One region of the Brevibacillus sp. M2.1A genome, then DNA from elsewhere that is predicted to be linked to it. Evidence: predicted binding sites of a transcription regulator. Region 1 holds the regulator's gene; the other holds the start of a gene.
What was found. The regulator CtsR, encoded in region 1, represses protease genes until heat stress. The targets are predictions, from matches to a motif close to ATGGTCAATAAAGGTCAAACA.

Region 1 (3,418 bases):
AGACGCTCGCGGATCAACCTTGCCCTTCTTTCGTCGCGTTGGTCCGGAGTGAGCTTTTGACCAGCGTGGTGTTGTAAAAACCCTGGCTGTGTCGTGACCAACAGTTCGTTTAGGACCAGCGGAGACACGTTTGGAATGATGCCAAGATCAATCCCCAGACGGACATCGGACAGGCGCTGAGCCGCTTCTTTGGACTCTACCGTGCGAGCATACATCAAGATGCCAAACGACCGAAAAATCCGATCCTCCAAAGAAACCCGTGTATGCTCCAGCAAGTACGTACGTGCCACACGCTCTTGCTCAATAATCTGTCTGGCTACACCGTAGAGATTGGAAAGGATATCGGACTCAGACATCCCCAGTGTGACCTGATTGGATAACTGAAAAAGATTCCCTAGAGCTTCGCTGCCCTCTCCGTAAATTCCTCTAACGACCAGACCAACTTGATTAATCGCCTGTAAAATTCTGCTGATCTGCTGCGTCATAACCAGAGCGGGCAAGTGCAGCATCACGGATGCACGAATTCCCGTACCCACATTGGTTGGGCAACTTGTAAGATATCCACGTGTTTCGTCGAACGCGTAGTTCAAGTTTTTCTCAAAAATGTCGTCTATCTTCGTACCTATTTCCCATGCCTCGTTCAAACGAAACCCGGGTAATAGTACCTGTATTCGAATGTGATCTTCTTCATTAACCATAATGCTGACAGACTCATCTTCCCGAAGTAATACGGCACCTTTGCGAGATTCCTCTGCCAGATGGGGGCTAATTAGATGCTTTTCTACGAGCACGCGTTTTTCTAACGGGTTAATTTGATCCATATGGATGACCTGGAGCTGATGCCGTTTGCGCATTGCCTCCGAATCGCTTACTTCCGTTACCTTTCTGACGACTTCCTCGCCCTGCGAGTCCGTTGCCAATAACGGAAAGGGGTGCTGGCGCAGGTTACGGGCGATACGCAGCCGTGTACTAATGACAATGTCGGAATCAGGACCTTCTCCTTTCATCCAATTGCTCCACGGGTTTTGCATAAACTGCTTTTGGGACATAACCAGCTAACCTCCCTTGCTACGATTGGGCCATTTTTTGTTCCAATGCTCGAATTCGATCACGCATTTCTGCTGCCTTCTCGAACTCTTCACTGGCGACATGACTTTGCAGCGCTTGCTTTAGTTGCTCCAGCTCTTTACGGATCTTCAGTTTGCCACCGGTGCGCTCTGGTACTTTTCCACTATGCTGTGTGTTTCCATGAATCCGGCGGAAAAGTGGGTCCAGCCGATCTCCCAAAAAGGTGTAGCAATCACTACAGCCAAATCGGCCACTTTTACTAAATTGAGCATATGTGAGTCCACATGTTTCGCATTGAAGCGGCTTATTCGTTGCCGTTTCGCGTCCATTCTTTTGCATGGGATCAAATTTTAAAAGTCCTGACAGGAGATTGTTGATGCTGAAGTTGTGAAAGCCGGTAAAGACGTCCCCTTTTTCATGAGCACACTGCTCGCAAATATGGTATTCGGTTTTTTCGCCATTGACGATTTTCGTCAAATGAAGTGTCGCCGGTCGTTTTCCGCATTCCTCACAGTTCATATCATCATACCTCCTTTTACTTCAACAAGATTGCTGCGATCATCTGCTTTAAAATATTTGCCCGCAAACGATCCCGCAATTCAGCTTCTAAGGTCAATACGTTTCTCGAGGTAGCGATTTTCATCAAGGTGGCTTCTCTGATGTTGACTAATCCTTCCTCAAATAGTCTTTCTACGATCGCATTTCCCACGCTTTGACTGATGCTCTCACCAATCAGTTCTTCTGTTAGCAATTCTTGCAAGCGTGCTTTGCTGACAATCTGCACCTTGCGTATGCGAATATACCCGCCGCCCCCGCGCTTACTCTCTACGATGTAGCCTTTTTGAACGGTAAAGCGCGTATTGATGACGTAATTGATCTGAGACGGCACACATTGAAAATGGTCGGCAAGCTCACTACGCTGAATCTCGATCGATCCATTGGGACTGTTTGTAATGATGCTTTTCAAGTGATGTTCAATGATGTCCGAGATGTTACGCAAGTCATCGCCTCCTATTCCTCTGTGTATGTTCTTATGAGGTACCTATTGACTTTGACTATCTTTGACTTTAATTATAATGGGTTTAGTGCGTGCCCGCAAGTGTCCCTTACACATTCTAGTGTGGGCAAAAGAGGGTCGCTTGAAACTTGGACATGATCAACAAAAAAACCACTCCCTGAGGAATGGTTTATGCCTGTTTTTACGTATTGGTGTCGATTGCTGGCAAATGATTTAGTAGCTGTGAGAAGCTGGTAATGATGATATCTGCCCCATCAAGCTCGCCTGGTTTGGCAAAGCCAAAGTCGCATCCAATGGTAAATAAACCGTTTGTTTTGCCTGCTTCCACATCGGAGTGACGATCTCCTACCATGATGGCTTGCCCAATTTTGTAATCAGACAACAATTTTGCAACCAGATCATTTTTGGAATGCGTACGGAAACGGCCAGCGGAGTACAGGTCGGTCATCAGCGGCTTTAACTCGTATTCCTGACAAATGGCATCGATATATTCTTCCTGCCCATTGCTTGCTACAAACAATGCAAATCCTTTTTCATGCAGCTTTTCTAAGGTTGATTTTACATCCGGGTATAGCTCAGTCACTCGTTCTTTGAGTAACTGGATTTCATTGTCTAGCAAAAAGGCGTCTGCTGAGTGAATGGCTTCCTCACTCGCGCCCGGTAGCAATTTGTCCCAGATCTGCTCGATCGTCATTCCCAGTACATTGATCAGTTCACTTTCGTCAGGGGTTTCTCCTTGCCATAGCCCTTTTTGACGAAGCTGGTCAAACGTTCGGATAAATGCCGGGGTCGACAGCTTTTCAGTTTGCAGTAACGTGCCATCCATATCAAATAATATCGCGAATGGTACAGTCATGGGTTCCTCCATTTTGTCTGGCTAGGCAGCTATTCTATTTTCCCTGGCAACATATTCATATCATCCATGATAAACTCAGTAATTCGTTGTGCAGCATCTGGCTTTGAGATTTTCTGTCCCATTCTGCGCATATATTCCACCTTGGACGGGCTATGCAATAGTTCATCGATAAAGTAAATCAACTGCTCGGATAGATTCGCGTGCACTGCGCATCCATTATTGAGCAAAAAGTGGCTGTTCCTCTCTTCCTGTCCAGGCAGAGGGTTGTAAACAATCATGGGTACCCGTTTACTCATTACTTCAGCTGATGTAAGTCCGCCTGATTTGGTGACAATTAAATCAGCAGTCTCCAAGTATTCGTGGAAGTTATTGATGAATTTTAGCGGAACGACTTCATGGCGATACGTACGATTTGTCACTTTATTGTACAGCTTGTCGTTTGTCCCTGTTAACACAAAGGTTTTCAGAGGAATGTT
Region 2 (3,418 bases), 1.7 Mb from region 1:
GCGGTCAACTTTTGTCCCCCGAAGAGAGAGGAACACGTTCATGACCGTTTTGTGCATATGTAAAGCTTCTCTTGAACGATATCAAGTAGTATTGCCCCGCAAGCGTAGACGTAAACCAACAACAAAAAAACCACCTCGCTTATCGCGAGATGGTTCGTGTAGACGATGCTTAGGCTGTTTCTTCGTGCAATTCCTGTCCCTCTTTGGTCAACAGTTGCGGCTTCACTTTGTCGCGTACCGTTTCTTCGGTAATGACGCACTTGTTGACGTCTTCTCTGGAAGGAAGCTCATACATCATATCGAGCATGATTTGTTCGATAATCGCACGCAGTCCGCGCGCACCAGTGTTGCGTTTAATCGCTTCTTTCGCGATTTGCAGCAGCGCACCGTTATCGAACTCCAGCTCAACACCGTCGAGACTCAGCAGTTTTTGGTACTGTTTCACCAAAGAGTTTTTCGGCTCTGTCAGGATACGCACGAGCGTCTCCTCATCCAGCGGCTCCAAGGTAGCCAGCACTGGCAAACGACCGACGAACTCCGGAATCAGACCGAATTTCAGCAGGTCTTCCGGCAAAATGTATTTTAGGTATTCTCCGGCTTTCAGATCGCCTTTTACGCCATCGCCGAAGTCTGCACCGAAACCGATGACTTTTTTACCCAAACGACGCTTGATAATCTGCTCGACGCCATCAAATGCACCACCGCAGATGAACAAAATGTTCGACGTGTCGATTTGGATGAACTCTTGGTGAGGATGCTTGCGTCCGCCTTGTGGTGGAACACTCGCAACGGTCCCCTCCAAAATTTTCAAAAGCGCTTGCTGAACGCCTTCACCAGACACATCACGCGTGATGGATGGGTTTTCCGATTTGCGGGCTACCTTATCAATCTCGTCGATGTAAATGATTCCTTTTTCAGCCTTCTCCACATCATAGTCGGCAGCCTGAATCAGCTTGAGCAAGATGTTTTCAACGTCTTCGCCCACATAGCCTGCTTCTGTCAGAGAAGTTGCGTCCGCAATCGCGAAAGGCACATTCAGAATGCGCGCCAACGTTTGCGCGAGCAGCGTTTTCCCGCTACCAGTCGGCCCGATCAGCATGATGTTGGATTTTTGCAGCTCCACATCCTCGATCTTCGCCCCGGAATTAATCCGTTTGTAGTGGTTGTACACCGCTACAGACAAGGACTTCTTCGCCATATCTTGACCGATCACATAGTCGTCCAAGATTTTGCGAATTTCCACTGGCTTTGGAATTTCTTTCATATCGATTTCTTCTTCAGTGCCCAGTTCTTCCTGTACAATTTCATTGCACAGTTCGATACATTCGTCACAAATGTAAACACCAGGACCAGCTACCAGCTTGCGCACCTGTTCCTGGGACTTGCCGCAGAAGGAACACTTCAGTTGGCCTTTGTCGTCGTTAAACTTAAACATGCGCTTCACCTCACAACGGGTCAGTTTTTGCGTTCGATAATAGAGTCAATCAATCCGTAGGCCTTTGCTTCTTCTGCGCTCATGAAATTATCGCGGTCTGTATCTTGCTCTACGCGTTCATAAGGCTGACCTGTCCGCTCAGACAAAATCTCATTCAGCTGGCGCTTCGTTTTCATAATCCATTCCGCATGAATACGGATGTCTTCTGCTTGCCCACGCACACCGCCGAGCGGTTGGTGAATCATGACTTCGGCATTTGGCAGAGCGAAGCGCTTGCCTTTTGCACCAGCAGCCAACAGGAACGCACCCATGCTGGCAGCCATGCCCACACAAATCGTGGACACATCCGGTTTGATGTACTGCATGGTGTCATAGATGGCCATTCCAGCTGTAACAGAACCACCTGGAGAGTTTATGTATAGCGATATGTCTTTGTCCGGATCTTCTGCTTGCAAGAAAAGCAGTTGAGCAACAACCAGATTGGCGATTTCATCATCAATCTCGGTGCCCAAGAGAATAATCCGGTCTTTCAGGAGGCGCGAGTAAATATCGTAGGAGCGCTCTCCCCTGCTTGTTTGCTCGATGACCATTGGGATTAGCATTATGTATTTTCCTCCTTTGCCGAAAAAAGTCAATGGTGGAAAAACAAGGCACGATACACTCGTGCCTTGTGGTCTTGACAGCCAGCGCTCAGGGTTAGCCTGCCCACTGACCAATCATGCGTTCTTCTAAGCTTATGCTGTTACTTTGCTTTCTGCAACCAGCAAATCTACTGTTTTGCGAGTTTGCACATCGCGGTACAGAGCAGCCATGCCATCTTGTGCGGAGAAGATTTTGCGCAGCTCATCTGCTGGGCGGCCGTATACGCCAGCCAGTTTATCCAGCTCTGCGTTTACGTCTTCTTCTGTTGCTTCGATGTTTTCTGCTTTGCCGATTGCTTCCAAAGTCAAGGAAGTGCGAACGCGGGATGTTGCGTCTGCACGCAATTGATCACGCAGTTGGCTCTCATCCATTCCGGAGAACTGGTAGTACAGTTCCAGCGTCATGCCTTGGTATTGCAGACGTTGACCAAATTCATTTACCATTTGATCCAATTCATGCTCAACCATTACTGCTGGCAAATCGATCTCAGCGTTTTCAGCTGCTTTCAGAACGAGCTGCTCACGAACATATTGATCTTTTTCTTGCGCAGTTTTTTCTTCGAGTTTTTTCTTGGTGTCTGCTTTCAGCTCTTCCAGCGTGTCGAACTCGCTCACGTCTTTGGCAAACTCATCATCCAAAGCAGGCAGGTTTTTGCGCTTCAGGCTGTTCAGCTTCACTTGGAATACCGCTTCTTTACCAGCGAGGTTAGGAGAGTGGTACTCTTCAGGGAAAGTTACGGTAATTTCTTTTTCTTCGCCGATGTTCAGGCCAACCAGTTGCTCTTCGAACCCTGCGATGAAAGTACCGGAACCCAGTTCCAGAGAATAATCTTCCGCTTTACCGCCTTCAAAAGCTACTCCGTCTTGGAAGCCTTCGAAATCGATTACAGCGATATCGCCTGTTTGTGCGGCACCCTCTTCTACTGCTACGAGCTCAGCATGACGCTCTTGCATGCGCTTCAGTTCAGCGTCAACGCTCTCTTCTGTTACAGAGAAGTCTTTATCTTCGATGGACAGACCTTTGTAGTCGCCCAGCTTCACTTCAGGCTTCACAGTTACAGTCGCTTTGAAGATCAGGTTTTTCCCTTGTTCCATTTGCGTTACGTCTACTTCTGGACGATCTACTGGCTCAACACCAGCTTCACGAACAGCTTGTCCGTATGCAGTTGGAAGCAGAATGTCAAGAGCGTCTTGGTACAAAGATTCTACACCAAAACGGGATTCGAACATTTTGCGTGGTACTTTTCCTTTGCGGAATCCTGGAACTTGAACTTTTTGAACCACTTTTTTAAACGCTTGATCCAATGCTGCGTCTACTTGCGTAGCATCTACTTCAACCGTC

Region 2: the regulator CtsR is predicted to act here: its motif matches at 2,063-2,083, upstream of clpP (ATP-dependent Clp endopeptidase proteolytic subunit ClpP).

The regions. Positions count from the first base shown of each region.
Region 1 is NZ_JABSUY020000001.1:777,872-781,289, reverse strand. It holds gene HP567_RS03785 (protein arginine kinase) at 1-1,049, opposite strand, end outside; gene HP567_RS03780 (UvrB/UvrC motif-containing protein) at 1,069-1,587, opposite strand; gene HP567_RS03775 (CtsR family transcriptional regulator) at 1,604-2,068, opposite strand; gene HP567_RS03770 (HAD hydrolase-like protein) at 2,268-2,942, opposite strand; gene HP567_RS03765 (MGDG synthase family glycosyltransferase) at 2,972-3,418, opposite strand, start outside.
Region 2 is NZ_JABSUY020000001.1:2,474,924-2,478,341, reverse strand. It holds gene clpX (ATP-dependent protease ATP-binding subunit ClpX) at 170-1,435, opposite strand; gene clpP (ATP-dependent Clp endopeptidase proteolytic subunit ClpP) at 1,456-2,037, opposite strand; gene tig (trigger factor) at 2,170-3,418, opposite strand, start outside.